2 regions of the Bradyrhizobium sp. Ash2021 genome follow, and region 2 is predicted to be linked to the other one. Evidence: riboswitches for the same ligand, from Rfam matches in the RefSeq annotation. Region 2 holds a riboswitch; the other holds the start of a gene.
What was found. Region 2 has a riboswitch for S-adenosylmethionine ahead of NL528_RS04295 (O-succinylhomoserine sulfhydrylase). Riboswitches for the same ligand answer to the same signal wherever they lie in the genome.
Positions count from the first base shown of each region.

Region 1: another riboswitch for S-adenosylmethionine. It lies ahead of NL528_RS07215 (homoserine O-acetyltransferase); the one in region 2 lies ahead of NL528_RS04295 (O-succinylhomoserine sulfhydrylase).

Region 1 is NZ_CP100604.1:1,503,762-1,518,824, reverse strand. It holds gene clpB (ATP-dependent chaperone ClpB) at 1-892, opposite strand, end outside; gene NL528_RS07270 (MOSC domain-containing protein) at 1,219-2,007, shown strand; gene NL528_RS07265 (DUF4239 domain-containing protein) at 2,415-3,176, shown strand; gene NL528_RS07260 (nuclear transport factor 2 family protein) at 3,341-3,736, shown strand; gene NL528_RS07255 (class I SAM-dependent methyltransferase) at 4,007-4,759, opposite strand; gene NL528_RS07250 (hypothetical protein) at 4,763-5,119, opposite strand; gene NL528_RS07245 (hypothetical protein) at 5,140-5,505, shown strand; gene NL528_RS07240 (hypothetical protein) at 5,776-5,952, shown strand; partial or broken gene NL528_RS07235 (DUF899 domain-containing protein) at 5,983-6,105, shown strand; gene NL528_RS07230 (TIGR02594 family protein) at 6,300-6,950, opposite strand; gene NL528_RS07225 (alpha/beta hydrolase) at 7,186-8,058, shown strand; gene metW (methionine biosynthesis protein MetW) at 8,182-8,844, opposite strand; gene NL528_RS07215 (homoserine O-acetyltransferase) at 8,841-10,052, opposite strand; SAM riboswitch at 10,137-10,216, opposite strand; gene NL528_RS07210 (chorismate mutase) at 10,411-11,259, shown strand; gene hisC (histidinol-phosphate transaminase) at 11,290-12,399, shown strand; gene NL528_RS07200 (prephenate/arogenate dehydrogenase family protein) at 12,396-13,349, shown strand; gene NL528_RS07195 (hypothetical protein) at 13,395-13,913, opposite strand; gene NL528_RS07190 (hypothetical protein) at 14,106-14,339, opposite strand; gene NL528_RS07185 (DUF2125 domain-containing protein) at 14,536-15,063, opposite strand, start outside.
Region 2 is NZ_CP100604.1:912,277-927,339, reverse strand. It holds partial or broken gene NL528_RS04305 (hypothetical protein) at 1-453, opposite strand, end outside; gene NL528_RS04300 (2'-deoxycytidine 5'-triphosphate deaminase) at 582-1,688, opposite strand; SAM riboswitch at 1,811-1,890, shown strand; gene NL528_RS04295 (O-succinylhomoserine sulfhydrylase) at 1,960-3,153, shown strand; gene NL528_RS04290 (SGNH/GDSL hydrolase family protein) at 3,319-4,389, opposite strand; gene NL528_RS04285 (SGNH/GDSL hydrolase family protein) at 4,404-5,162, opposite strand; gene NL528_RS04280 (OpgC domain-containing protein) at 5,159-6,418, opposite strand; gene apaG (Co2+/Mg2+ efflux protein ApaG) at 6,654-7,046, shown strand; gene NL528_RS04270 (IS4 family transposase) at 7,160-8,308, opposite strand; gene NL528_RS04265 ((Fe-S)-binding protein) at 8,701-10,023, shown strand; gene NL528_RS04260 (Hsp33 family molecular chaperone) at 10,040-11,041, opposite strand; gene argF (ornithine carbamoyltransferase) at 11,260-12,186, opposite strand; gene NL528_RS04250 (aspartate aminotransferase family protein) at 12,186-13,394, opposite strand; gene NL528_RS04245 (GcrA family cell cycle regulator) at 13,874-14,383, shown strand; gene phoB (phosphate regulon transcriptional regulator PhoB) at 14,441-15,063, opposite strand, start outside.

The DNA.
Region 1 (15,063 bases), 590 kb from region 2:
AGGCGTCCATCGCGCCATCGGCCTTGCCGGCGCCGATCAGCGTGTGCATCTCGTCGATGAACAGGATGATCGAGCCTTCGGCGGAGGTGACTTCCTGCAGCACGGCTTTCAACCGCTCCTCGAACTCGCCGCGGTACTTTGCGCCGGCAATCAGCGAGCCCAGATCGAGCGACAGCAGCTTCTTGTCCTTCAGGCTTTCCGGTACGTCGCCGTTGACGATCCGCAGCGCCAGACCTTCGGCGATCGCGGTCTTGCCGACGCCGGGTTCGCCAATCAGCACGGGATTGTTCTTGGTGCGCCGGGAAAGCACCTGGATGGTGCGGCGGATTTCCTCGTCGCGGCCGATCACGGGATCGAGTTTGCCCTCGCGCGCGGCCTGGGTCAGGTCGCGGGCATATTTCTTCAGCGCGTCATAGGCGTTCTCGGCCGTGGCCGAGTCGGCGGTGCGGCCCTTGCGCAACGCCTCGATCGCCGCATTGAGGTTTTGCGGCGTGACGCCGCCTTTGCTCAAAATGGTGCCGGCCTCGCTGCCCTTCTCGAGCGCCAGGCCCAACAGCAGCCGTTCGACGGTGACAAAGCTGTCGCCGGCTTTTTCGGCGGCCTTCTCGGCGGCGTCGAACGCGCGCGCCAGCTCGGGCGCCAGGTAAACCTGTCCGGCCCCGCTGCCGGATACTTTTGGCAGCTTGTTGAGGGCGTCTTCGGTCGCCTTGAGGATGGCGCGGGAATTACCGCCGGCGCGGTCGATCAGTCCCCCGGCAAGCCCCTCGCTGTCGTCCAGCAGCACTTTGAGCATATGCAGCGGCGAGAACTGCTGGTGGCCATCGCGCACGGCCAGTGATTGCGCAGATTGGATAAACCCGCGCGCCCGCTCGGTGTATTTTTCAATATTCATCGTTGAGTTCCCTCAGCCTGCCGGCACCACCCGGGGCGCGATCAGCAAAAGTGGGAACCGGTTTTGCGTCCGATCGCGCCCCATTTTAGTTTGGCGCGTGATCTTGTCGCGAAACCGCTCACACTTTCGCGGACCACGCGCTAAGGCATGGCGACAGCATCTTCATTGGGTTTCCACTGATCGCGTTGACATTCCTCAACCGGCCGTGGTCGTCGCCATCATTTCAGGCTTGACGCAAATGTGGGCATCGACACGGAAAACGGAAGGGGCGTGATCACGATTTTGCGAGCGGTGGCGCCGTGGTCGGGAATCTCCTAAAAGGCCGCATGTCCCCTGCCCCATCCGCGCAAATCGCCGGTATCTACCGCTATCCCGTCAAAGGCCTGACCCCGGAACCGCTGCCGAGCGCCGCGCTGAGCGCCGGCCAGCCGCTGCTGGCCGATCGCCGCTACGCCATCGAAAACGGCCCCTCCGGCTTCGACCCGGCCGAACCCAAATGGATGCCAAAACCGCATTTCCTGATGCTGCAGCGGGATGAATGGCTGGCGGCGCTGCAGACCCATTTCGACGATGCGAGCCACGTGCTGACCATCCGCCGGAACGGAGCCGTCGCGGCCCAGGGCGATCTCGAAACCGCCGAAGGCCGGGCCGCAATCGAGCAGTTCTTCGCTCGGACCTTTGCCGGGGCGATCAAGGGGCCGCCAAAGGTCCTGACCAGCCCGGGCCACAGCTTTTCCGATGTCGCCCGCAAGGTCGTCTCGATCATCAATCTGGCGAGCCTGCGCGCCATCGAGAACATGGTCGAACAACCCGTGCACCCCTTGCGCTTCCGCGCCAACCTCTATGTCGAGGGCTGGCCGGCGTGGCACGAATTCAAGTTGCTCGACCGGACCCTCGCCATTGGCGAGGCGCGGCTCAAGGTGGTGAAACGGATCACCCGCTGCGCCGCCGTCAATGTCGATCCCGACACCGCTGCGCGCGACCTCGCCATCCCGCAGGCGCTGATGCGCCGGCTCGGTCACAACGAATGCGGCATCTATGCCGAGGTGATCGCTGGCGGCAGCATCGGCGTCGGCGATGCGATCGCGGCGGAGCAGCCGGTGTTGTTGTTGTGACTTAGCTCGCGCCGGTAGGATGCTGTCATTGCGAGCCAGTCGCTTCGGATTCGATGCAGTCCCTCTCGACTCGTCGTCGCCCTGCTTGACCGGGCGATCCAGTATTCCAGAGACGGCAGCGATAAAGCGCATCAGCGGGTCTATGAATTTTCGTTCGCCACCCCAGAAAAACCTTTGCAACAATATCGGCACCTTTGAGACATGCCGGGGCGGTCTGACAACGTCCGCTGTTCGGAGTAGACCGGAAGGGGCTGGCAGGGATCAAAACAGAGCTTTTGACCCATACGCGACATACGCGCCTCGTCCAGTTCTGGTTGAACCTGGTCTCAAGAACGGGTCTTTAGACAAGCCCGCACAATCGGAGCTAGGATCAGCATGGTCACCGAGATGGTGGAGCATTCGCAAATATGATGAATCTATTGATTTCGTTGCTTGTGTTCGCGCTGATATTTGGCGGCGCCCTGGCTGGGATGGCCGTTCGGCCGTTATTGTCGGAACACCACTTGCACTCGGACTCCAAAGACGTCGTAAAGCTGACCGCGGGCCTGATTGGCACACTGACCGCACTCGTACTGGGTCTGTTGATCGCATCCGCAAAAACTACGTTCGACCAGAAAACAAACCGGGTCAGGCAGATGACCGCAACGGTCATCCTTCTGGACGATCTGATTATGCAGTACGGACCGGAAGCAACCTCTGTCCGAAAGCTCCTGCGGCAGAGCATACCACCGATGGCTGATCGCATTTGGCACGAGCAAGCGAGCCCAACCGGGAAACCCGTTCGCTTCGAGTCCAGCGTGGAGGCGTGGGCATTCTATGATGAGCTCGAACGGCTATCGCCGAACAACGATACGCAACGCTCCCTGCAGTCTCGCGCTATTGCGGCTTTCACGGAAGGCGCGCAAATGCGACTGCAGTTGTTTACGCAGGCCGGCAGTTCAATTCCGACGCCCTTTCTGGTAATTATGGTATTTTGGCTGAGCGCGATCTTTGTGAGCGCCACCCTGTTTGCGCGGGCGAACATGGTCGTCACGATCTCGCTGTTTGTATGCGCGCTGTCGTTTGCCGGCGCGATCTTTCTGGTTTTGGAGCTGGATGATCCTTTCACGGGACTCATGGGGATTTCAAGCTCGATACTGCGGAGTGCACTTTTGCCGCTGAACTCGTAAGCTCTGGTGGTTGAGACCACCGAGGTAGATTGGAAGTAACTGGCCGATGGTGAAACTGACGCGATTTACCCGAAGCGGGCGTCGGCGTCGGTTGCCGGACGACGTGGGCGACCTCTTCCAGAGGCGATCTGAAGCCGTTACGGTGCCGTAGATCGGAGATTGAGATGGACGATCGAACCGTGCGGATGGCGCTGCAGCGCCATTGGGATGCTTCGGACGCGAGCGATTTCAAGGTCGAACATGAAATCTACCGCGAGGATGCTGTGCTTGATTATCCGCAATCGGGCGAGCGGATCCGCGGTCGGCACAACATTCAGGAGAGTCGAACCGTCCAGCCAAACAAGAAGCGGTTTACGGTCCGGCGAATGATCGGCAGCGGTGATCTCTGGGTCACTGAATTCGTACTTACCTATGACGGCGTACCATCCTACGCGGTGAGCATCATGGAATTCCGCGAAGGATTGGTGGCCAACGAAACGCAATATTTCGCCGATCGGTTTGACCCCGCACCCTCGCGTGCGCATCTTGTTGAACGAGTGGGCGAAATCACATCGTTCTAAATGCACCGCCGAGGAGAACCCGGATCGGCGTTGATGTTGATGTAGATGAGACTTCATCAGGGCTTGTGCCCTGCCTTCGACGACCGCTCATGGCACGTTCAAGACATGCCGACAGACTCCGGGAGTGTCCGTTGTACGGCGTGGACCGGAAGTGATCGGTGGACCGTCAAAACGGCGCACACCCAACTCGGACATTGCAGTCGCTTGCATGCTCGAATTGCTTGCTCCGGCCGAGGCCACAGTCTTTCGTCGGATTATCGAGTATCCGAGTCAGGGATGTTTCGGTGCTCGAAGTGCGTATAGTCGCTGGTAGATCATCGACTCTGGTATCCAATCAAGCAAAGTGTATCCAAGTGGCAGCTTGATCAGGTTAGCGATAATTCTGGATGAACGCGGATGCCAATAAACCGACAGGTTATAAAATTTAAGCGGAGTGAACCCTAAAGTCGTGAACTCGTGCATCAATCGCTTATGACTGAAGTGCCTTCTGTAGTCCACAATTGGACCCGAAAGCAGAAATATTTTGCCGGAGTGTTCGTTGGCAACTTTCTTCAGAAGCGCTCCCTGCTCCTCCAGCGACAGATAGTGGACGCATTCGATGGCTGCGATCACGTCGTAACCCTCGAATGACGCTTGTAAAAAATCAGCGCTTTCAAATCTGGCATTTGGCAGGTTTAGCGATTTAGCGCGACCGATCGCTACATCGCTTATGTCAATGCCAACCACGGATCGTGCTTTGCTAAAAATTGTCTGGGTCAAGTGGCCTTCACCACAACCGAGTTCAAGAACGGATTTGTCCCGGATGAATGGCTTCAGACATCGGCGCAGCACGTTATCCCTGAATCGCGCGTGAGAAATATGCCAGGGGTCCGGGGCCGCGTAATAGAGATTGAAATCTGCAGCCGTTCGCATTGCTGGTTTCCGCCGATTGAAAACAAGCGCTGTTCGCGAGTCTCCAAAAACCAATTTGCCTGTGGCGCGCAGGCGCGATTCCGGCGCTTCCAGACTTTCCTTTGGGGGCAACGCCTATCGCATGTCCACCCTTTCGCGCCATAGCGCCTCGAAAGTATCAGAATCATTCAGTGTCAGGGCTTGCGCGTCTAATGGATTGCCGGGCTTCTGTGTGACAGCGCTTGTAACTTTTCCGTTGGAAACGGGTTGCGCGGATGCCTCTTTAGGCCATTCCAACAACGATTTCGAAAGCATGGGCTTGCCCTCGTACCAGCACTTTCGTCCATCGATCAGACGATAGGACCACCACTGCCCGTGCGGATTTTTTGGCGCCGCGGCGCTGCATTGCTGTTTGGCCTGCGCATTTGGTATCCCAACGGATAAGAGCGTAACAATCCAGGCGGCCAAAGCGATTGATGGCAGTTTGCTCATTTGCGCACTGCGAAGCTGCTTTGTCGCTGCAAGCGGCTTACAGCGACTGCCAAATCGGGGCGTTCGAGAACTTCCACCAACCTATCGAGGATACGCTCATTGTTCTGCGGCCGGGGCCGAAGGTAGTCTTCCAGTATGAGTTGCGCTTCGTTAATCGCCTGAAGAGCCAATTGTTGATCGGTCATCTCTTCTTACCCATTAAACAAATGCCGCCCAGGGAAAAAGAAGAAGCAAGAAATCAAGCCGCTTTGGGGAGATATCCCCACTTTTTTGAGTTATCCGATCAATTTTTATTTCAATGCGAGAAGCCCTCGGCGCACGATCGCGGCGGCTTCCTAGTTCAACACCGCTTCCGAAGTCGACTGACTGGTAGCTTGTCGAACTGACGATGTCAGTTCGTTGGGGTAAAGCGGACCTTCCGGTTGGGCGCGTTGAAGTCCGGAAATGGAGTCCCGTCCTTCCGACTTTGAGTTGGAGGTCATCGGCTTTGGCGGCGTGACCGAGATACCCGCCTCTTGGCTCGGCATCACGAACATGAGCCGCCGCAGGCGGACCGCGGCTGGCATGCCCCGCAAACCGTGCGGCGCTAACCCTCATCCGGAAACCGGAGCAGATGGGGTAAAATCCCCCAGGGTCCACACCCGAGGAGCAACAACATGACCCCACACATCCCCGAGGAATTTTCCACCAGGTTGATCGACTGGAGTCCCTTCGTGATCATGGGGAACACGATGCCGCCCCGAGATCCTGATGAAGAAGAAGAGGACGAGGACGAAGAGGAAGAGGACCGCGCCGACGAACCGCCGGTCGTGCGCGAGCCGGACGAAGACTAGAGCATGATGCTTTTAGGATTGGGCATAGCCTACAAGTGGTGGAACTGGCACGACAGCTACGTCGCAGACGCAGCGCCCGACAAGAAGTGGGTCGAGGTGTCGGACGCCGGAGAGGCGGCGTTCCGGAACCAACACGCGAGCACGAGGCGATGAGGCAGGCGATGTGCCGTGGGATCTGACGGGCGGCGACGGTCGGTCGGACGGAACCACTCTTCGATCCGGACAGACCGAACCATGTGGTTACCATCGTGCCTTGCCCCTCGCCCGCCTTCACGCTTTGCGTGAAGGCGACCTCTCCCCATAAAAGGTCGGGGAGAGGTGAAGGGAGCGCTGCACATTGCGATTCGCTAGCCCGTCGGCATGACGTAGGCATAAATCCGGCCGCGCGAGATCGGCGCTTCGCGGACCCGGTTGCCGTTATTGCCCGAGATCATGATCGGATTTCCGGAGGCATCGATGCCGGTGATGATGCCGACATGGCCGCCGCCGCGCCGCCCCATCACGGCGATCGCGCCGACCTGCGGGCCGGAGACGCGCTGGCCGTAATGCGCGAAGGAAGCAGCCATATCGGAGCCGGTGCCCTTATAGCCGGAATGCTGCAGCACCAGGTTCATGAACCGCGCGCACCACAGGCTGCCGCGGCCGGTCGGGTTGCCGCCGAGATAACGGCGTGCTTCGGCAACGACGTTCGAGGCACCGAAGCTGCCTTGCGTTGTGACGCCGCCGGTGTTCGGCACCAGACTGGCGTTGGTATCGGCAAAGCCGCGCGCCTGCATTTGCGCCACGCCGCGATCCCAGTGCGAACCGCGCACTACTTGCCGATAGTGCCTGTGAGCGTAGCGCCGCGCATAATGGCCGGCGTGATAGGCGCGAGCATGTCGCCCTGCGCCGTGGTGAGATCTTGCTGAAGCGGGAGTGGCGGAAATGGCGATGGCCATTGAACACAATGCCAGCGCGATAGAACGAAGCGACCGGCGAAACGCAAACAACTGAACCATACTTACTCGATCCTCTGTGACACCCCCCCATTCCCCATCGCACTCGGGTGGAAACGAACGCGGCGGCGGGTTTGAAATTTTCGGTGTGGCGACAGGAAGATTTGATGCGGCACTGCGGAAACGATTTCGGGGTCATTCCGCGATGATTGTTTGGCCAAAAAGAACCTGTGCTGCCGCATTGCGGCCCCGAAAATTAACTGCAAAATTCGGGGCGGCCCACGAGAAGGAATGACAAATGCCCTATGCCGTCACGAAAGATAATGTCCGTCTCCATTACGAAGAGGCGGGAAATGGAACTCCGATCATTTTCCTGCACGAATTCGCGGCCGACCACACCAATTGGGAGCCGCAGATGCGCTACTTCTCGCGCGGCCACCGCTGCATCGCCTATTCCGCGCGCGGCTACGCGCCGTCCGACGTGCCGCCGACAGCCGATGTCTATACCTACAAGCATTTCTACACCGACGCGCTTGCGGTGCTCGATCATCTCGGAATCGCAAAGGCGCATCTCATCGGCCTGTCGATGGGCTCCTATTCGTCGCTGCAGATCGGCCTCAACGCGCCCGAGCGCGCGCTGTCGATGACGCTGGCCGCCGTCGGCTCCGGCTCGAACCTCGAAAATCTCGAAGCTTTCCGCAAGCAATGCCGGGCCAACGCCGAGCAATATGAGGCGATCGGATCAGTCGAAGTCGCCAAAGCCACGCGAGAGGCGCCGAGCCGGATTCCGTTTCTGCTGAAAGACCCGCGCGGTCACGCCGATTTCTATGCCGCCCTGGCCCGCCACGACGCCAAAGGCTCGGCCAACACCATGCGCAGCTTTCAGGGCGGCCGGCCCTCGATCTACACCCTGGTGGAGGCGATCCGGAAAGTGCCGACGCCGGCGCTGATCCTGTGCGGCGACGAGGACGACAATTGCATCGAGCCCAGCCTGTTCCTGAAGCAGCATTTGCCCGCGGCGGGGCTCTCGTTCTTCCCGAAGTCGGGCCACGTGCTCAATCTGGAGGAGCCGGCGCTGTTCAATGAGATGGTCGAGCGTTTCATCGCGCTGGTCGAAGCAGGGAGGTGGCCGGTGCGTGATCCGAGATCGATGATGGCTACGCCAGTCTAGCCGTCATTGCGAGCGAAGCGAAGCAATCCATGGAGCCACAAAGAAAGAATGGATTGCTTCGTCGCGGAGTTTATCATCGGGCGCGCATTCGCGCGACCCGTTGGCTCCTCGCAATGACGATACCTACTTCGCCTTGCCGCGGCTAAGCAAAAACACGCCCTGCTCGCCGAACATGTTCCAGAACCACCAGGGCAGATTGAGCCTCAAGGGGCGGCCGTAGAGATCGAGCGCCACTGCGCGCTCCATCTTGACGTTGATCTCGTCGCAGAGCTGCACGAAATCCTTGATGGTGCAGAAATGGATGTTCGGCGTGTCGTACCAGGTGGCCGGCAGGTTTTCCGTGCGCGGCATGTGGCCGCCGACCAGGAGCTGCAGCCGCATCTTCCAGAACCCGAAATTCGGGAACGAGACGATGGCGCGGTGGCCGATCCGCAGCAGATTCTCCAGCACCACCTTCGGCTGCCGTGTTGCCTGCAGCGTCTGCGACAGGATCACGTAGTCGAAGGCATCGTCCGGATAATTGACGAGGTCGGTATCGGCGTCGCCCTGCACCACGGCAAGGCCCTTCGCGACACAGCGGTTGACGCCCTCGCGCGACAGCTCGATGCCGCGGCCGTCGATGCCCCGACTTTCCAGCAGCATCAGCAATTCGCCGTCGCCGCAGCCGACGTCGAGCACCTTTGAGCCGCGCTCGATCATCTCGGCGACCAAAAGATGATCGCTGCGATAATTCCCGGTGCGGTCAGGCGTGACGCCCGCGAGCGGCAAGGTCTGCTGGATGCTCATGATGGCTCAGCGTCATTGCTTCCGAGTCCGCGCGCCTTGCCCGCGGACTGCAGAAAGGCGCGGGAAATGTCGAAGAATTCCGGCACCTCCAGCAGGAAGGCGTCGTGGCCGCGATCGGTTTCGATCTCGGCAAACGACACCCGCGCGCTCGACGCATTGAGCGCATGCACCAGCGCCCGCGATTCCGCGGTCGGGAACAGCCAGTCTGACGTGAACGACACCACGCAGAACCGCGTCTTGATGCCGCGGAACGCCCGCGCCAGCGCGCCGTCATGGTCGGCGGCGATATCGAAATAGTCCATCGCCCGCGTCAGATAGAGATAGCTGTTGGCATCGAAACGCTCGACGAACGACGAGCCCTGGTAGCGCAGATAGCTTTCGACCTGGAAATCGGCGTCGAACGAAAACGTCGGCAGGTCGCGGTCCTGCATCCGCCGGCCGAACTTGCGGTGCAGGGCGGCATCGGAGAGATAGGTGATATGCGCGGCCATCCGCGCCACGCCGAGCCCGCGATGCGGGTGCGTGCCGTGCTCGAAATAGCGCCCGGCGCGCCAGTCGGGGTCGGCCATCACGGCCTGACGGCCCAATTCGTGGAACGCGATGTTCTGCGCCGAATGCCGCGTGCTGCAGGCGATCGCCAGCGTCGAGAACACGCGCTCGGGGAAAGCCGCGGTCCATTGCAGCGCCTGCATGCCGCCCATCGAGCCGCCGACCACGCAGAACAGCGTCTCGATCCCCAAGCGATCGATCAGCATGGTCTGCGCACGCACCATGTCGGGAATGGTGATGATGGGAAAATCGAGCCCCCAGACTTTTGCGGTGGCGGGGTTGATCGAGGCCGGGCCGGTCGAGCCCATGCAGCCGCCGATCACGTTGGAGCAGATGATGAAGTAGCTGTTGGTGTCGAGCGGCCGGCCGGGGCCGACCATGGTGTCCCACCAGCCCGGCTTGCCCGTCACCGGGTGCGGGTTGTTGACATGCTGATCGCCGGTCAGCGCATGGCAGACCAGAATGGCGTTGGAGCGATCGGCGTTGAGTTCGCCATAGGTCTGGTAGGCGATCTGGAACGGCGCCAGATCGATGCCGCAATCGAGTTTGAGCGGCTGATCCATCCCGAACTTCGCGAGCTGCGACGTCGGATGATCGGCCTCATGGGCGCGATCCTCGCCGTGGATCGCGGGACTTGCTATCGACTGCACCTTGGTCATCCCGGCACCGTCCTCCTCGCGGAGGATCCTCGAACGGAAATCAGGCCATAAAAAACCCGGCCTGAACATAAGGTTCGGCCGGGATCACTTCTGTCCCCGGCCTGTTTAGCGAGTTGTTTAACGTGGCTGCAAGCCGGCCGGCTCAAATGACCACGGAGTGGCTTAAAGGTAGTCCCGGACTGGCCTTTCGTCAAGGCAGGCCCAAAGCGCGCGGTTAACCGCGCCATGCAGGTGGGCCATGCAGGCGGGCCATGCAGGTCCTGGCGGCGTCGTTTCTCTTTGCTTTCAGCTTCCGTCTTTCCTAATCAGTGCCCTTGCTTGCCGGCGGCATCAGGCCGTCCGGCCGTTAGGGTTCGACATGTCCAAAGCACCCCCCGCCCCGCCCTCGCTGGCGGTGCTGCGCAAAGAGATCGACGCGATCGACGAGCAGGTCCATCAGCTCTTGATGGCGCGCGGCGATATCATCGATCGCCTGATCCAGGTGAAGGAGACCCAGGAGGTCGGCTCGGCGTTCCGTCCGGCGCGCGAGGCCGACATGATGCGGCGACTGGTCGAGCGTCATCGCGGCATCCTCCCGATCGATACCGTCGAGAGCATCTGGCGCGTCATCATCTCGACGTTCACGTATGTGCAGGCGCCGTTCTCGGTGCATGCGGATGTCTCGGTCGGCGAATCCGCGATGCGGGATTCGGCGCGGTTTCATTTCGGCTTCGTCGTGCCTTATGTGGCGCATTTCAGCGCCCAGGCCGCGGTCGAGGCGGTGGCGAAATCGAAGGGCGATCTGGCGCTGGTCTCGGCCACCTCCAGCCGCACGCCGTGGTGGATCGGCCTCGAGCCTGATGGCGCGCCAAAAATCATCGCGCGGCTGCCGTTCCTCGAGCGTGCCGATCATCCGGCGGCATTGCCGGTGTTCGTGGTCTCCCGCGTCGCCGATAACGCGATGGTGACCGAGGTCGAGACCTGGAGCGTGCGCGTCTCCGGCTGGAATGCCGATATCGCGCGTGCGATCGCGCCGCTCGCCGAAATCGTCGCCGTCCCCGATACCGCCTTCGACGGCGCGGCGCTGCTGGTATCGATCGCAGGCACCGGGCTGGAAAAGATCAGAACCGCGCTGATCGAGGCCGGCGCCTCGGTGCGCTCATCGGCCCTCGTCGGCAGCCACGCAACGCGCTATACGGTGCCCCCGAACGGGGCGGCCAAACCCTAAAAGCCGCCCCAAAATACCCCGGAGTTAACGATGTCCCGCCCCGTGCCGAATCCCGGCATTCTCGATATTGCGCCCTACACGCCCGGCAAGAGCCCGGTGGCGGAGCCGGGCCGCAAGGTGTTCAAGCTGTCCGCCAACGAGACGCCGTTCGGGCCGTCGCCGAAGGCGATTGCGGTCTACAAGGACGCCGCGGCGCATCTGGAGAACTATCCGGAGGGCACATCGCGGGTGCTGCGCCAGGCGATCGGCCGCGCCTTCGGGCTCGACCCGGACCGCATCATCTGCGGCGCCGGCTCGGACGAGATCCTCAATCTGCTTGCGCACGTCTATCTCACCCATGGCGACGAGGCGATCTCGACCACCCATGGCTTTCTGGTCTATCCGATCGCGACGATGGCGAACGGCGCCAGGAACGTCGTCGCGCCCGAAACCAATTTCACCGCCGACGTCGACGCGATTCTGTCGCGCGTCACGCCGCGCACCAAGCTCGTCTGGCTCGCCAACCCGAACAACCCGACCGGCACTTACCTCCCGTTCGACGAGGTCAAGCGGCTGCGCGGCGGCCTGCCGGAGCACGTGCTGCTGGTGCTCGATGCCGCCTATTCCGACTACGTGTCGCGCAACGACTACGAACTCGGCATCGAGCTGGTGGCGACCACCGAGAACACGGTGGTGACGCACACGTTTTCGAAAATCCACGGCCTCGCGTCGTTGCGGATCGGCTGGATGTTCGGCCCGGCCCACATCGTCGACGCGGTCAACCGGATTCGCGGCCCCTTCAACGTCTCGACGCCGGCGATGCTGGCGGCGGTGGCGGCGATCGAGGACACCGCGCATGTCCAGATGTCCAGGACGCACACCGAAAAATGGCGCAACTGGCTGACGGACGAAGTGACAAAACTCGGCCTCAAGGTGACGCCGAGCGTGGCCAATTTCATCCTGATCCATTTCCCGCTCGAGCAGGGCAGGACGTCGGCTGATGCCGACGCGTTCCTGACCCGGCGCGGGCTGGTGCTGCGCGCGCTGAACAATTACGGCCTGCCGCACGCGCTGCGCATGACCATCGGCACCGAGGAAGCCAATCGGCTCGTGGTCGACGGTTTGCGCGACTTCATGGCGGCCAGGATGGCTGTCAAGTGAGCGTTGACGGGAACGCTGCGCCGCATTTCAAGAAGGTCGCGCTGATCGGCTTCGGCCTGATCGGCGGCTCGATCGCGCGCGGCGCCCGGCTGCAGGGGCTTGCGGGCGAGATCGTCACGACCGCGCGCTCGGAGAAGACCCGCGCGCGCGTGGCCGAACTCGGCATCGTCGACCGCGTAGTGGCGACCAACGCCGAAGCCGTCAAAGACGCCGACCTCGTCATCCTCTGCATTCCCGTCGGCGCCTGCGGCCCGGTGGCGCAGGAGATCGCGGCTTTCCTCAAGCCGGGCGCGATCGTTTCCGACGTCGGTTCGGTCAAGGGCGCGGTCGCACGCGAGATGGCGCCGTTTATTCCCCCGGGTGTGCACTTCGTCCCCGCGCATCCGGTCGCCGGCACCGAGCATTCCGGCCCGGATTCCGGATTTGCGGAATTGTTCATCAACCGCTGGTGCATCCTGACGCCGCCGGAAGGCACCGACGCGGGCGCGGTGGAAAAACTGCGCGCGTTCTGGGCCGGCCTCGGCGCCAGGGTCGAGATCATGACGCCGGATCATCATGATCTCGTGCTCGCGATCACCAGCCATCTGCCGCATCTGATCGCCTACACCATCGTCGGCACCGCCGACGAACTCGAAGAGGTGACGTCGTCGGAGGTCATAAAGTTCTCCGCCGGCGGCTTTCGCGATTTCACCCGCATCGCAGCCTCCGATCCCACGATGTGGCGCGACGTGTTCCTGAACAACAAGGACGCGGTGCTGGAGATGCTCGGCACCTTCAACGAGGATCTGTCGAAACTCACGCGCGCCATCCGCCGCAATGACGGCGAAGCGCTGTTCGAGCATTTTACCCGCACCCGCGCCATCCGCCGCGGCATCGTCGAGATCGGCCAGGATTCCGCCGCGCCCGATTTCGGCCGGCCGCATGAACATCTGACGAAGAAGCCGGGTTGAGAGCGGGCGCATGCGGAGTATCCAGTACGCCGCGGCTTCCCGGTTTTATCCCTGATGTCTCTGGAATATTGGATCACCTGCATGCGCGGGTGATGACGACTGGGGGTATGCCTTCCGAGCGAGCCGCAGGCGGGCGATCGAGCCGGCGCTGATCTGCATGGCGGTGCCAACGAGCCACCACGAGCCAATGACGAGCTCCCATGCGCGGTGCGGCGCTTCATCGAGCACGATGGCACAGACCGAGATCAGCGCGGCCACGGCGGCGAGGAATGTGCCGGCGGCGCTGAGCAGCTCGACCGGCTCAACCCTCGGCGGATGGCGGGCGCCGCTGGCCGGGAGCCAGGGAATATCGATCCCGAGATAGAATGCGATCATTCCGGCCAACACCATCGCCGCGGTGAATCCGAACGTGTCGAGCGCCGCGATGTCGGTTTTTGCCAGTTGCGCGGCCACGAACGTCCCGCACATCGCGCCGGCCATCGCCAGGCCGCTGCGCCCGATGACATGCGCCGCCCGGCTGATCAGATAATAGTCCTGCATCGCGTGGTTTCCTTCGTTGGGCATGATGAACCTCTCGTTCTGGCAGGGATCGAGCGCGGCATTCGCACATCGATAGTCGCGAACACGCGATCATTTCGCGTCACGTCTCGCTCACGGCCGGGTGTTGGAATTTCTTGACGCGCGCGTCCGCGCCTGAATGAAAGTAAGCGGGCTCCAGCCGGGGCGACCGAGCCCGCTTCGATCCGGGCACGCCGGTTACTTGCGGGGTTTGACGTGCCGGGGCACGATCGGGTGGCTCATGACCAGCCGCGGCGCCATCGCGTGGGCATTGGCAACCGGCCGCGCCGATCCGTTACCGAGATCGCCGTTCGGATGATAGAACGCCCACATCCCCGGCTCCGATGCCTCCAGCGGGTCCTGCGCCGACGCCGGTGATGCAATCAACACCGCCAAAACCGCGGCCGCGCCGAACAATTTGAACCTGGTCATGTCTCTCCTCCTCCGCATGACCCGCAGCTGATGTGCGGGCCTTCACTAGGAGAGACTGGGGTTCGCGCCTCGGCATTCCCGCGATTTCGATCACGGTTCGGCGAGCAGGTGTTTACCGTCACGGCTGCCGGCCCGGCCTGGTGAGCAATTGCGCACGGGGGCCGGGACGACGATGGAGAAATGTCGACGGAAAGATTCAGAACAGCGGCGGGATGTCCCCTACCTTCAACGGGCCGAGAAACACCGCACCGTCGACGAAGCGCAGCGGAAAGGCCCGCGCCTTCTTGCCTTCCAGCACCGCTTCGCTGCCGAGCGAGTTGATTCCGGCGGTGACGCCGACACTGGCGTTCTGCTTGACGACCTTGCCAAGCCCCGGGATCGCGCGGTCGAGCGCGCCGAACAGGCCGTTGATGTCCTGGCTCTTGACGCCGGGCGCGACGCGATCGAGCGTTGCCTGCGGCACGCCCTGTTCCAGCATCTTCTCGATGCCGAGCGCGGGAATCACCTTCTCGATACCGGCGACCGTCATCTGTAATTCGCCTTCGATCCGGCCGCTGGCATTGAGGCCCAGCGTGCCGGCGGCAACCGCGATCAGGTCGCCCTGCTGGATTCGCGACTGCACGATCTCGACATGGCCGCCCACGGCCTGGATTTCGCGAAACCGCTCGGGCCAGGGTTTTGGCGAAAAATCCTTCAAGCCGCTGAGCTTCGTGCGCACATCGGC
Region 2 (15,063 bases):
CTTGGTGCAGACGAAGCCGAGGCGCAGATCGCCCAGCGCCACGCCATTATTGGCGTGCCATCCCCGCAGCATCGCGCGCGAGACCTCGCCGGGCACGCCGCAGATCGCGGTGCCGCGCCAGATCCAGCGCGGCGGCGGATAGCGGATCCAGGCCTTGCGGTCGGTCTCGCACATATATTCGACATGGACGCCGCCGATCCAGTTGGAGAGATAATGATACTGCGCCGCCGCGACCGCGGGCGGCAGATGATCAAGGCCGAGTTTCTGCAGCCCAGGCAGAAAACGCTCCTGCTGCTGGCGGCGAAACACGCGGAATACGAATTCGGCGGCGTCGGCGGTGCCGCGACGGCTCACGACGGTGAGAATGAGCCCGGTGAAAAAAGCATGGTAGAGATCGGCGACGCTGCGCCATTTCAGCCATTGCGCCTCGCGCGCTTCCTGCTCTCCGGTCATGCTCGCTCCCGTCCCGATGTTCTTGTTGGTTGCGAGCATATATCAACCGTCATTGCGGGCGCCAGCGAACCAATCCATGACGCCGCGTGTGCGGTATGGATTGCTTCGTCGCTAACGCCCCTCGACGGCTAGACCTTGAAATGCTTGGAGAGCTTCAGGCCTTGCGCCTGGTAGTTGGAGCCGATGCGCTGGCCGTACATGGCGTCGGGCCGCGCCAGCATTTTCTCGTAGACCAGGCGGCCGACGATCTGGCCGTGTTCGAGGATGAACGGCACCTCGCGCGAGCGCACTTCCAAAACCGCGCGCGAGCCCTGCCCGCCGGCGCCGGCATAACCGAAGCCGGGATCGAAGAAGCCGGCGTAGTGCACGCGGAATTCGCCGACCAGGGGATCGAACGGCACCATCTCGGCGGCGTAATCCGGCGGCACCTGCACGGCTTCCTTCGACGCCAGGATGTAGAACTCGCCGGGATCGAGGATCAGGCTGCCGTCGGGCCGCGCCGCGATCGGCTCCCAGAATTCACCGACCGCATAGCCGCCGCGGCGATCGATATCGACGACGCCGGTGTGGCGCTTGGCGCGGTAGCCGACGAAACCGCTGGCGTTCTCGCCACTCAGATCGACCGAGAGCGCGACCCCGCTGGCAAGATCGGCGTCATCGATATCGACCAGCCGCTCGGCGTCATGCAGCGCGTCGAGTTCGTCGGCATTGAGGATGGCGTCGCCGGTGCGGAAGCGGACCTGGCTCAGCCGCGATCCCTCGCGCAGCAGCACCGGGAACGTCTTCGGGCTGATCTCGGCGTAAAGCGGACCGTGATAGCCGGCGCCGATCATGTCGAAGCGGCGGGTGCCGTCGGCGATCACGCGGGTGAACACGTCGAGCCGCCCGGTCGAACTCTTGGGATTGGCGGCGGCGACGATTTGCGGCGGCAGCGCCAGGCTTTCCAGCAATGGCACAATGTAGACGCAATTGGTCTCAAGCACCGCGCCGTCCGAGAGATCTATTTCATGCAGCTTCAATTCGTCGATGCGCTCGGCAACCGTAGCGCCCGGCCCGGGCAGGAAGCTCGCCCGCACCCGGTAGGCGATATCGCCGAGGCGCAGATCGAGGCTCGCCGGCTGGATCTGGCTCTCGACAAAGGGATAGGCCGGCAGGATCAGGCCCGCATCCGCCATCGCCGCGATCATGCGGTCGGGCAGGATTCCGGTGGCATCGGGCGGCAGCGTGAACGACACGGCGGTTTCCCAGGGAAAACTTATACGGAGGACCCAAATGGCCCCCAAACCCTGAATTTAAGGGCTTTTACGGGTTAAACGATGGCCGCCTTGACTGAAAGGGCGCAAGCGAATATCAGCATGACTTATCCCGTGGTGATTTGAGCCGGCCGGCTTGCAGCCACGTTAAATAAATCGCTAAACAGGCCGGGGACACGTGTGATCCCGGCCTGTGGAAATTTTTCCAGGCCGGTTTTTTGTGACCATTTTTGATGGTCACGACGGAGGTCACATGTCTGAGACTAAAGCGACTACCCGCTATCGCCCCGAAACCCGCCTCGTCCATGGCGGCACGCTGCGCTCGCAATTCGGCGAGACGTCCGAAGCGCTGTTTCTCACCCAAGGCTACGTCTACGACAGCGCAGAGCAGTGCGAGGCGCGCTTCAAGGGCGAGGATCCCGGCTTTATCTATTCGCGCTATTCCAATCCGACGATTGCGATGTTCGAGCGCCGGATGATCGAGCTCGAGGGCGCGGAAGCGGCTCGCTCCGCCGCCACCGGCATGGCCGCGGTGACGACCGCGATCCTCGCACCGCTCAGGGCCGGCGATCACGTTGTCGCCTCGAAAGCCCTGTTCGGCTCGTGCCTCTACGTGGTGCAGGACCTCTTGCCGCGCTACGGCATCGAAACGACGCTGGTCGACGGTCTCGATCTCGACCAGTGGCAGCGCGCGCTGCGGCCGAACACCAAGACCTTCTTTTTGGAGAGCCCGACCAATCCGACGCTCGATGTGCTCGATATTCCGGGGATTGCCGAGATCGCGCACCGGGGCGGTGCACGGCTGGTCGTCGACAACGTCTTCGCCACGCCGATCTGGCAAAGCCCGCTTTCGCTTGGTGCCGATGTCGTGGTCTACTCCGCGACCAAGCATATTGACGGCCAGGGCCGCTGCCTGGGCGGCATCATTCTCTCGTCCGAAGCCTTCATCGCCGAGCACGTTCACAATTTCATGCGCCAGACCGGGCCGTCGCTCTCGCCGTTCAACGCCTGGGTCTTGCTCAAGGGGCTTGAGACGCTCGGCGTCCGGGTGCGTGCGCAGACCGACACCGCAGGCCGTGTCGCCGAGGTGCTGGCAAACCATCCGAAGATCTCGCGATTGATCTATCCCGGCCGCGCCGACCATCCGCAGGCTGCGCTGGTGAAGAAGCAGTTGCGCGGCGGCTCCACACTGGTCGGCTTCGAGGTGAAGGGCGGCAAGCCGGCCGCCTTCCGCGTCCTCAATGCGTTGAAGCTTACGAAGATCTCCAACAATCTCGGCGACGCGAAGAGCCTGGTGACGCATCCGGCGACCACCACGCATCAGCGGCTGGCGCCGGAGGCCCGCGCCGAACTCGGCATCAGCGAGGGCTTTATCCGCTTCTCCGCCGGGCTCGAGCATGCCGATGATCTGATCGAGGATTTTGCCGCGGCGCTGGAGAAGGCGTAGCCGCAAGCGAAAACACCATCGTCGTCCCTGCGAACGCAGGGACCCATAACCACAGGACGTTGTTGGTTAGGGAAGCCGTCGACCACTTCCTTTATCAGCGCCGCCGCGGCGTATGGGTCCCTGCGTTCGCAGGGACGACGTTGATAGTTGGGGAGCGCAACGACCTCACATCGGCCGATAGGTCCGCACGTCCGACGGCACGTTGACGCCGAGCTTGATCTGGCCGACCGACTTGATGATGTCGTCGCCGAGTAATTGCGCGAAGCAGGCGTAGCCCCAGTCGTTCATGTGCAGGCCGTCGGCGATCACGAAACCTTCGATCGGGATCGCCTGCTTCTCGTGCCAGTCGCGCATCACCTCGAAGCGCGGGAAGATGCCGACGTGGCGCAGCTCGGCGACCTTGCCGAGCAGCTTCACCATCTTGCCGGCGCTTTCCGGCTTGGCGGTGACGGCCGGCGAGTACTGCGGATCGACCAGCACGAGATCGGCGCCCGCCGCCTGAATGCGCGCGATGCCCTCCTCCACCGTCTTGGCGGTCTCGGCCGGATCGAGGTTGCGCAACACCGCGTTAGTGCCGACCTGCCAGATCACCAGATCCGGATGCATGTCGATGACTTCGCTCTGCAGTCGCTTCATCATCTCCGGTGCGTCATCACCGCCATGGCCGCGATTGATCACGGTGATGTCGGCACTCGGATATTTCTGGCGCAGTTGCGCCGCAAGGCGGTTCGGATAGGTGAACTCCGGCGACGTCGAGCCGTAGCCTTGGGTCGACGACGAGCCGAACGCAATGATCACCACCGGTTGGCCGGCAGCGAGCTTGGCCGCGACATGCGGCAGCGAGCCCATCGACTTGGCGCCGCCCTTCGGCGGCAGGCAAGGAACGCGGCTGAAAATGTCGCCGGCCGACTTTGCGACCGCCTTCACCTTGTCGATCGCTCTGCCGGTGAGGCTCTTTTGTTGCGCGGGCGTTTGCGCTGCAGGATTGGCCTGATTGGTGGCGGCCACATTGCCGCCAGTCGCGCCGGTGGTGGTCTGTGGCGGTGCCGTTTTGGCGGCCTCAGACTTCGCAACCTCAGACTTAGCTGCCTCGGGTTTGGCGGCGTCGGAAAGCGCCGCCTGCTGGGCAATCTGCGCGTGGGCATATGGCACCGATGCCGGCGCCAGCGCGAGCAAGGCCGCGACGGTGGCTACGGTCAGCGATGCATTTCGGTAAAAAGGGTAGTGAGAACTCATTAACGCTGGTTTCCTCAATTCTGCTGCGCCGGATTGAGATGGGCCGCATCGATTACAAATGTCGACAGCGCACGGCCAAGGCAATCGTGAACGCGTTTGGCGAGATCAGTGCCATGCGCGGTGCTAAACAGGTCGAAATCTCCGGAATCGTTCCAGTGGTGCATCATGGCGAAGCGGTCGAACAAGGGAATGTCGTGCTGCTGCGCCACCACGCGCATACTATCTAGGTATGGCGGCGCGGAAATCATCGTCTCCGTGCGCGGGCTGTATTGCAGATTGATCAAAACCACATCCGTTCCCGCGTTTTGCAACGCAACAACCCCTTCGTTGAGCGCACTCCGAAAGTCGTCAGGATCGATGGATCGCATAGCATCGACGGTTCCGGTCTGCCAGATGACCAAAGTAGGATTTTTTGCCTCCACAAGCTTAACGAGCGTGGCGGCCGCTTCCTCGGCGGTTTTCGCGATCTGTAGTTCTACGGACAGGCTGATCGGGACCGATGGCAGCTTTTCCTTCAGCATCGCCTGCAACCTGGCGGGGTAGGCGCTGGCCTCCGACGAAGCGATGCTGGACGAGCGGCTGCCGATCACCAGGATGTTCAGCGGCTTGCCGCTTTTAACGGCTTCGGCGACTTTCGGAAGCGAGCTTTCGCTCGATAGCAGATAGGCCGGGACCTCGCAGTTCGGCGGAGCATCCTCGGCACGCGCCGATCCCGCGGTCAAACAACCGGCAAGCAGCATCAGGCCTAGCCGGGCCCCGAAATCGGACCTCATGCGCCCCCTCCCGCCATATCGGCGTTGCCGCCGGTGCCTTTTGTTTTCGACGCACCCTTGTCGGCGGAGTGTTTGTACCACGAAATCAGCCACGCCATTCCGCTCATAATGAGGATTCCGCAGATGCTCACCAGAGCGTGCAATGCAGCACCACCGGAAACTTCGGCGAGGACGAAATGCCCCGCGAACGCCAGGAATACGCCGAGGCAGAATATCTCAAGCGAGTGCTGGCCGCACAGGATCAATGGTCGCAGCCAGGGCGACTTTAATCCTGACCATTCCCTGGGGAGGAAGCGTGCGGTGATGAGCGCCAGCGCCAGGAAGTGCGCAAACCGCAGCACGTCGAGATCGGTCTTGTCGATCGGATACATCCATTCTTCGACGCGGTGCGGCAGCATATGACCGAGTTGCGGCACGTGCCAGGTCAGCGTGACGTAGAGCGCGGCGACCAGATAGACGATCGAAATCCACATCGTGACCGGCGACGACAGGATCCGCGACATCCGCCGCGCCCCGCCCATCGCGCACCAGGCGCCGAACACGAACAGCAACTGCCAGGCGAACGGATTGAAGAACCAAACACCGTTCGGATAGGCCGTCAGATAGAGATCGTAGTGCCAGGTCAGCGCATAGAGCCCGGCCGAGAGCGCCAGCGTGACGTCGGCTTTCCACTTCATCAGCCACAGGATCAGCGGCAGGAACAGCATCAGCACGATGTAGAGCGGCAGCACGTCCATGTTGACGGGGCGGAATCTCAGCAGCAACGCCTGGACGATAGTGACATCCGGCTGCTTGAGAAAATCCATGATGCCCATCTCTTCGGTGTAGAGCGGATTCTCGAAGGAGGTGGCGACGTAGGAAATCTCCGCGAGGAAGATCGTGAACAGGAACACATGCGCGACATAGATCTGCCAGACCCGCCGCAGGATCCGCGCCGTCGCCACCACAAAGCCCGCCTGCAGCATCGCGCGGCCGTAAACGAAGGCGGCGGTGTAGCCGGAGATGAAGATGAAGATTTCGGTGGCGTCGGAAAATCCGTAATTGCGGATCGTGAACCAGGTCAGGATGTTGGGCGGCAGATGGTCGATGAAGATCAGCCACAGCGCGAGCCCGCGAAACAGATCGAGCCTCAATTCGCGCTCGCCGGCCACGGGCAGCGTAATCGCCGGCGCGGCAGCCGCAACCGCATCGCCCTTCGCGAGCGCGGCTGCGTCCGCGACCGGCGGTCCGGCAATTTGATCGGCAATCGACGTCATCAGGTACCGTTTTGGACAGGCGGATTTTCGCCAGCACGCGTCTGGAAGGATAATATCGGCCCGCAACTTGCAAACAAGATACGGGATTGTCGCGCGGGGTGCGCTTTAGGATGGAACTATGTTGAAAGCGCGATGGAAAATGACGCCGGCGCGGGGTTTTGCAGGCCGCTGCGGCGATTGGTTCCATCCGATTCTTTCGCTATGATAGGGCCCAGGATTAAAGAAGATCGCCCGCATGTACCGCGCCGTCACCCGCCAGATCGAAGTCACCGTCGAGCCGAACTTCCTGCCGGAACGCTCGTCGATCGATCGGGGGCAGTATTTCTGGTCCTACACCATCGTCATCACCAATTCCGGCACCGAGACGGTGCAGTTGCGGACGCGGCACTGGATCATCACCGACGCCACCGGCCGCAAGCAGGAAGTCCGCGGCGAGGGCGTGGTCGGCGAGCAGCCGGTGCTGGCACCCGGCGAGCGCTTCGAATACACCTCGGGCGTGCCGCTCCCGACCGCCTCGGGCTTCATGGCCGGCCGCTACCAAATGGTCAGCGAAAGCGGCGAACGGTTCGAGATCGACGTGCCGACGTTTTCGCTGGATAGTCCGGACGGGAAACGGGTGTTGAATTGACGCGCGCTTGCGCGCGTCATCACCGGGCTTGACCCGGTGATCCATCTTTCTTCGCAAGAGTCTTGCGAAAGTGATGGATGCCCGGGTCAAGCCCACGGCTGTCCGGTTTAATTTTAGCATAGGCTGAGGCTCAACTGTCGCTGATCTTTGATGATCGGAGGCGGTGGAAGGAGCAGCCTGTTGATCGGTCGTCTGTGCATAAGGTTTACGCGCACCAGACGGGTGAAGGTGAGCAGGCTGTGAACGGCTCGCTGGGCGGTGTGTGCCAGGCGCAGCAGTAGGAAGGCGATCAGAGCCACTGCGATCTGAATGCGCACGGCATTTTCGGAGCGTCCAATGAACTGCTTGATTTTGAGGGTCTGCTTGACCCAACGAAAGAACAGCTCAATCTGCCAACGGCGTTTATAGAGATCGGCGATATCGGTTGCCGGTAGATCGAGGTCATTGGTGAGGATGCGCAGGATCCTTCCGGTGTCGATGCGCACGCGGATCTCGCGGACGGGATCCTGGAACGGGTTTTGACGGTTGCGTGCCATACGTTGCGGCAGATGGCCGATGCGATCAGAAAGAATATTTGAGCCTGCCGCGACTGCATTCTTGTGGACCACGTGAAGCTTGGTGTTGCTCTTGAGCCGGGTCACGATCCGGCAGTCCGCGGCGTGGAGTTTGGCCCACCAGGAGTAGTCATAATAGCCGAGGTCGAACACGTAGGTGGCCCCGGCCTCGATCGGCATGTCCTTGGCGGCAGTGATGTCATTGATGTTGGCCGGCGTGACAGCGGCATAGATCGGGCAAACGGCGTCGGGGTCATAGACGATGTGCATCTTGGCGCCGCAGACACCTGCCGAGAACCTCGCCCAGTCCTTGCTCAGCGCGCTCAGACGAAGGCTGCTCGAATCGATCAGGTGCACCGCTTCGCCGGTCTTGCGCTTGAGCCCACGCGTGAGCTGCCCGACCAAATGCGCGAACAGGCCGCTGAACACCTGCCAGGGCCGCTGTGCGTTGGCATCCGCAAGCGTCGAGCGCGACACCTCATCGCTGCCCAAATGGTAGAGCCTGGTGGCGTGGCTCTGCAGACCGGCCTCGATCTCTCGCAGGCTCTGCGCCCCCGACAATTGTGCGTACATCAGCGCAATTAATTGGCTCTTCGTCGTCAGGGTGCGAACATGCTTGTCGGCCCCGTGCTCATCCACAAGCTGATCAAAGCGATGCCACGGAACCTGCTTCAATACGCTGTGGAATACACTATTGTGATGCTGCATGGCTTGATCCTTCTCCGTGTCCCAAAACGTCGCCAAACGCTTGGAACACAGAAGAATCAATGCCATGCGCCATGTCCACCAAAATTAAACCGGACAGCCGTGGGTCAAGCCCGGGCATGACGAAGGTGCATGTGACACAGCTTCACGATCTCGCCGCGCATCCCGCGCGAGTCTTGCTTCGAAACTTCCCGCTCTCTCCCATCAGAGGGCGCAGGGAATGCCGGATGCGCGCTGCACCCGCGGTCTCGTGTGCAAACATGCACAAAAAACGCACATGAGCATACAGGTTCAGCGGAGGCAATCCGGCATTCCCTGCGCAATGGTTTTAAATTCCGAGGGTCATTACGAGCCGTGTATAGCTTATCCGTCCGCCGACTGAGAGCTGGTCGCCGATGAACGATATTCCTTTCGAGACGGCGCTGGGCGAACGCGTCGAGGACATGCTCGACGCCTGCACACGATGCGGCAAGTGCGTCGAGGTCTGTCCAAGCGTGAAGCCCGCCGGTATCGCGGACACGCCACCCGAGGACATCATCGGCGGCATACTCGACCTTGTGCGTACCGGCGACGGTCCCGAGGCGTCACGCAAATGGGCGGCGTCCTGCATGCTGAGCGGGGAATGCATCAAGGCGTGCGACTACGGCGTCAACCCGCGGTTCCTGCTGGCGATGGCGCGTCTCGGCATCGCCAGGGCCGACAACGAACTTCCTGAACGGCGCCGACAGGGGGTGGAGAGATATCGTGATGTCAGCCGCGATGTGACGATGCTCTCGCGTTTGCAGCTCGATGCGGCGGTACTAGAGCGGCTGGGTCAGAAGTCGGCGTCGGTATCGACGCCCGCCGAGGCGCCGGATTTCGTGTTTTACACCGGCTGCAATGTGCTCAAGACGCCGCACATCGCGCTGCTTGCCCTCGATATCATGGATGCGCTCGGCATCACCTACCAGGTGATGGGCGGACCCAGCCATTGTTGCGGCATCGCGCAGCTGCGCGCCGGCGACGTCGAAATGTCCGGGCGCATGGGCTCGAATACGATCGAGAAGTTGTCGCACTCCAGGTCCGGTCAGGTGATCTCCTGGTGTCCGAGCTGTTACGTCCAGTTCACGGAAACGACGCTGCCGACAATCGAACGACAGCGCGGCTCGCGGCCGTTCGAGATGACGCCGTTCATGCGATTCCTCGACGGCCGGCTCGACGAGTTGAAGCCGAATTTGCAGCGGCGGGTCGAAATGCGGGTTGCGTTACACCGGCATCCCGGCGTGGCCGGCGTCATGGAAGCCGCCGCTGAAATCCTGAAGGCCATCCCCGGCGTTGAGCTCGTTGACCTGAAGCAGCCGGCGGTCGGCCTGCAGAGCGTCAATGTCGGCGTGTTGCCCGCGTTCAAACGCGAGCTGCAGCTTAACGAACTCCAGGCGGCGCGCGATGTGGGCGTCGATGCACTGGTTGCGGTCTATCATTCCGATCATCGCGAGCTGTGCGCGCACGAACGCGACTGGCCGTTCCGTATCATCAACATCCTTGAGGTGGTCGGCGAGAGCATGGGGTTGCATCGGCATGATCGTTACAAGCAGCTCAAGATCATGCAGGATGCCGATCAGATCGTCGCGGAATGCAGCGATCTGATCGCAAAGCACTCACTCGACCCCGGCAACGCCCGCAACGTCATCGTCAAGGTACTGCTTGGCGACCAGCCACTTGCCCTGCGAGCGACGTAACGTCGCCTATGCCGCCCTACTCCACCCCCGCCTCATGCGGCGTGAACTGATACACCGAACTGCAGAACTCGCAGGTCACCACCACCTTGCCGTCCTTGACCATGTCGGCGCGGTCCTGTGGGGCAAAACTTTTCAGCATCGACGACACCGCGTCGCGCGAGCAGGAGCATTGCGCGCGTAACGGAAGAGGCGCGAAGACGCGGACGCCGCGTTCGTGGAACAGGCGATACAGCAAGCGCTCGCCCGACAGATCGGGATCGATCAGCTCGACGTCCTCGACGGTTGCGATCAGCGACTGGCCCTCGACCCAGGCGTCATCTTCCTTGACCTCATGCGTGGCCGCGCCTTCCGGCGCGTTGCCGGGATGCAGATCGGCCTGCCGCGCGCGCTCCGGCGCCTTCGGCAAAAATTGCAGCAAAATGCCGCCGGCGCGCCAGCGGTGCTTCGGGCCGTCGCCGCCGCCGCGCCATTCCTCGCCGACCGCAAGGCGCACCCTGGTCGGAATCTGTTCCGAGCGCAGAAAATATTCATGCGCGGCGTCCTCGAGGCTGTCGCCGTCGAGCGCCACCAGCCCCTGATAGCGGCTCATGTCCGGACCCTGATCGATGGTCATGGCAAGATGGCCCTTGCCGAGCAGCTGGCCGGAACTAAGCCCCTCCTTCAGCCGCGTCGCGTCGTAGCGCGCATAGGCGCGCAGGCGATCCGGGGCCTGGAAATCCACGATCAGAAACGACACCGGCCCATCGGTCTGTGTCTGCAGGATGAAGCGGCCATCGAATTTAAGCGACGAGCCGAGCAATGTCGTCAGCACGATCGCTTCGCCAAGCAGCTTGCATACTGCCGGCGGATAATCGTGCTTGGTGAGGATGTCGTCGAGCGCGGGGCCAAGCCGGGTCAGCCGTCCACGCAGATCGAGTGTATCGACCTCGAAGGGCAGCACTGCGTCGTCGACGGGAACCGACGAAGGCGCCCGAATGGGCGCCTTGGCCGTGATTTTGGTGTCTGATTGTGAATCCATGGCGCTTTATCTGGGGTCGGAAGACGGAAATCGAAAGGGGTAATCCGTGTCCCGGACGCGGTGCAGCGTGCAACGCTGCTCCGCAGAGCCGGGACCCATTTGTGCCCGCCACATGGACCCCGGCTCTGCAGCGCACCGCCATAGCGCGTCGAAAGACGCGCGTAAACGCGCTTGTGGCGCTGCGCAGCGTCCGGGGAACGCAAACTGTGAGAACGCCGCTACGCCACCGCGTCAAAGCACCAGGCCAGAATGCCCTTTTGCGCATGCAGGCGGTTTTCGGCCTCGTCGAACACGACCGACTGCGGGCCGTCGATCACCTCGTCGGTGACCTCCTCGCCGCGATGGGCGGGCAGGCAGTGCATGAACAGCGCGTCCTTATTGGCCAGCGACATCAGCTTTGCATTCACCTGATAGGGTTTCAGCACATTGTGGCGGTGCTCGCCGTCCTTGTCGCCCATCGACACCCAGGTGTCGGTGACGACGCAATCGGCGCCGCGCACGGCGGTTTCCGGATCGTTGCCGAGCACGATCGGGGCTTGCGTTGCCTTGATCCAGTCCTTCATTGCCTTGTTCGGCGCAAGCTGCGGCGGGGTAGCGATGTTCAGATTGAACTTGAAGCGCTCGGCCGCATGCGCCCATGACGCGAGCACGTTGTTGTCGTCGCCGGTCCAGGCCACGGTGCGGCCCTTGATCGGCCCGCGATGCTCCTCGAAGGTCATCAGGTCCGCCATCACCTGGCAGGGATGCGAGCGCCGTGTCAGTCCGTTGATCACGGGCACGGTGGCGTGCGCGGCGAGCTCCAGCAGCGCGTCGTGGTTGAGGATGCGGATCATGATCGCATCGACATAACGCGACAGCACGCGCGCGGTATCGGCGATGGTCTCGCCGCGACCGAGCTGCATTTCGGCACCCGTGAGCATGATCGCTTCACCACCGAGCTGGCGCATGCCGACGTCGAACGATACCCGCGTCCGTGTCGAGGGCCGTTCGAAGATCATCGCCAGCGTCTTGCCTTCGAGCGGCTTCTCGGGCTTCTCATGCGCTTTCAGCTTCGCCTTCATGGCGGCGCTGGCGGCCAGCATGTTCTGCAACTCCGTGAGCGGCAGCTCGTTGATATCGAGGAAGTGGCGGACGGCCTTGCTCATCACCCCGCCGCCTTCTTCAACTGGCCGCCGGATAGCGCCATGCAGGCGCGCTCGAGGCTGGCAACCGATTCCTCGATCTCGGACTCGGAGACGATCAGGGGCGCCAGGAAGCGCACCACATTGTCGCCGGCGCCGACGGTCAGCAGCTTCTGGTCGCGCAACGCATTGACGAGATCGCCCGACGGCACCACGGCCTTGACGCCGACCAAAAGGCCTTCGCCACGCACTTCCGACAGCACTTGGGGATAGCGATCGACCACCGAGGCCAGCTTCTGTTTCAACAGCAGCGACATCTTCTGCACATGGTCGAAGAAGCCGGGCTTCAGCATCACGTCGAGCACCGCGTTGGCGGCCGCGACCGCCAGCGGATTGCCGCCGAAGGTCGAGCCGTGCGAGCCCGGCGTCATGCCGGACGCGGCTTCCGCAGTCGCAAGGCACGCGCCGATCGGAAAACCGCCGCCGAGCGCCTTCGCCAGCGACATCACATCCGGCGTGACGCCGAGGCGCTTATAGGCGAAGAGATCGCCGGTGCGGCCCATGCCGGTCTGCACCTCGTCGAACACCAACAGCAGGCCCTTGTCGTCGCAGAGCTGACGCAGCGCCTTGAAGAACGCGTGCGGCGCGGTGCGCACACCGCCCTCGCCCTGCACCGGCTCGATCAGGATGGCCGCGGTGTTTGGGCCGATCGCCTTTTTCACGGCTTCGAGATCGCCGTGCGGGACCTGGTCGAAACCGTCCAGCGGCGGACCAAAGCCTTCGAGATATTTGGCGGAGCCGGTCGCAGCCAGCGTGCCGAGCGTGCGGCCGTGGAACGCGCCCTCGAAGGTGACGAGGCGGTAGCGCTCGGGATGGCCCTTTGCGGCGTGATAGCGGCGCGCGACCTTGATCGCGCATTCCATCGCCTCGGCGCCGGAATTACAGAAGAACACGAAATCCGCAAAGCTCTGCTCGCACAGCCGCGCCGCGAGCTTGTCGCCGTCGGGCGATTTGAACAGGTTCGACATGTGCCAGAGTTTCGTCGCCTGCTCCTGCAGGGCCGCGACCAGATGCGGATGGCAATGACCGAGCGCATTCACCGCGACGCCGGAGGTGAAGTCGAGATAGCGCTCGCCATTGGTTGCGATCAGCCACGCGCCTTCGCCGCGCTCGAAGCCAAGATCGACCCTGGCGAAGACGGGAAGCAGATGCGACGTGGCGCTCTTGGTCATGGCAATCACTGATGGTTATGAGACAGTCACGATGCCTGCCGGGGCGCGGCAGCAGCCCGTCTTCCGAAAACAAAACGTGCCGCCTTTTTCGGGCGGCACGTGGCAAACATTCTATGCTGGCGGCGGTAACTGTCAACACGCCACGAGACGTGCCTTCCTGCACTGCAAGAAAAGCGCAATCCGTAACATTCCGGGGCGGTGGAAAAACACGATTGCAATGCTTAAGTGTGGGAACATGTGGACGCACCGACGGGGACTCTTGCGCCAGAGTCCCGCCATATTGTAGCGTCTGAGCCGTCGGGTACGACATCTCGTGCGGCGGATCTGATCCTCTGAAGTCCGGTGTTCTGCGTACACGCTCGGGCGCGCTTTCTGCGCCCGGCGAGGGCTAAGGGATTCTGCCCGCAGGGATATTTGAGACGATTGGCATCGCCAGCGCTGCCCCAGATTGGCCGGCGCGACGCGAAGGGAAGAATGCGATGACAGTATTGACCTGGTCCGACGATCGCGTCGAGCAACTGAAAAAACTTTGGGAGTCCGGCCTTTCGGCCAGCCAGATCGCCGCGGAACTCGGAAATGTGACGCGAAATGCGGTGATCGGCAAAGTGCACCGGCTGGGGCTTTCCGGCCGCGCCAAGAGCCCCTCCTCGGCCGCCCCGCGGCAGCGCAAGGCCCGCCCAGCCCAGCAGATGATGCGGGTTTCGCGGCCGGTGTCGCGCGGCAACACCGCGCTGGCCCATGCCTTTGACGTGGAGATGGAGCCCGATCCGGTCACCTACGACAATGTGGTGCCGATGAGCCAGCGGCTGTCGCTGCTCGAGCTCAACGAGGCCACCTGCCACTGGCCGATCGGCGATCCCTCGAGCAACGACTTCTTCTTCTGCGGCGGCAAGGCGCTCGCCAGCCTGCCCTATTGCGCGCACCACTCGCGCGTCGCCTATCAGCCGGCTTCCGATCGCCGCCGCCCGGCGCCGAAGCCGACCAGGTAAGGCACGCGCACTCTCCGGTGTCGTCCCCGCGAAGGCGGGGACGACAGTGGAGTGTTTTCACTCCACCTTCGCAAATCGATCGTCCAGCGCGTAGCCGGCGCCGCGGACGGTGCGGATCGGGTCCTGCTCGCGGCCGGGGTTGAGCAGTTTGCGCAGGCGGCCGATATGCACGTCGACGGTGCGCTCGTCGATATAGATGTCGCGGCCCCAGACGCTATCGAGCAGCTGCTCGCGGCTGAAGACACGGCCGGGATGCTCCAGGAAGAACTCCAGCAGGCGATACTCGGTCGGGCCGAGATCGATCGGACGGCCCGAGCGCGCGACCCGGCGCTTCTCGCGATCGAGTTCGATGTCGCCATAGGTCAGCACGGTGGCGAGCCGCTCCGGGCTCGCCCGCCGCAACAGGCCTTTCACACGCGCCAGCAGTTCCGGCACCGAAAAGGGTTTTACGATGTAATCGTCGGCGCCGGTCGCCAACCCCCGCACCCGCTCGCTTTCCTCACCGCGCGCGGTCAGCATGATGATCGGCAGCTGCTTGGTCTCGGGCCGCGCGCGCAGGCGGCGGCACAGCTCGATGCCGGACAGTCCCGGCAGCATCCAGTCGAGCACGATCAGATCGGGCACGCGCTCCTTCAGCCGTGTGTCGGCGTCGTCACCACGGCCGACGGTTTCGACGTCGT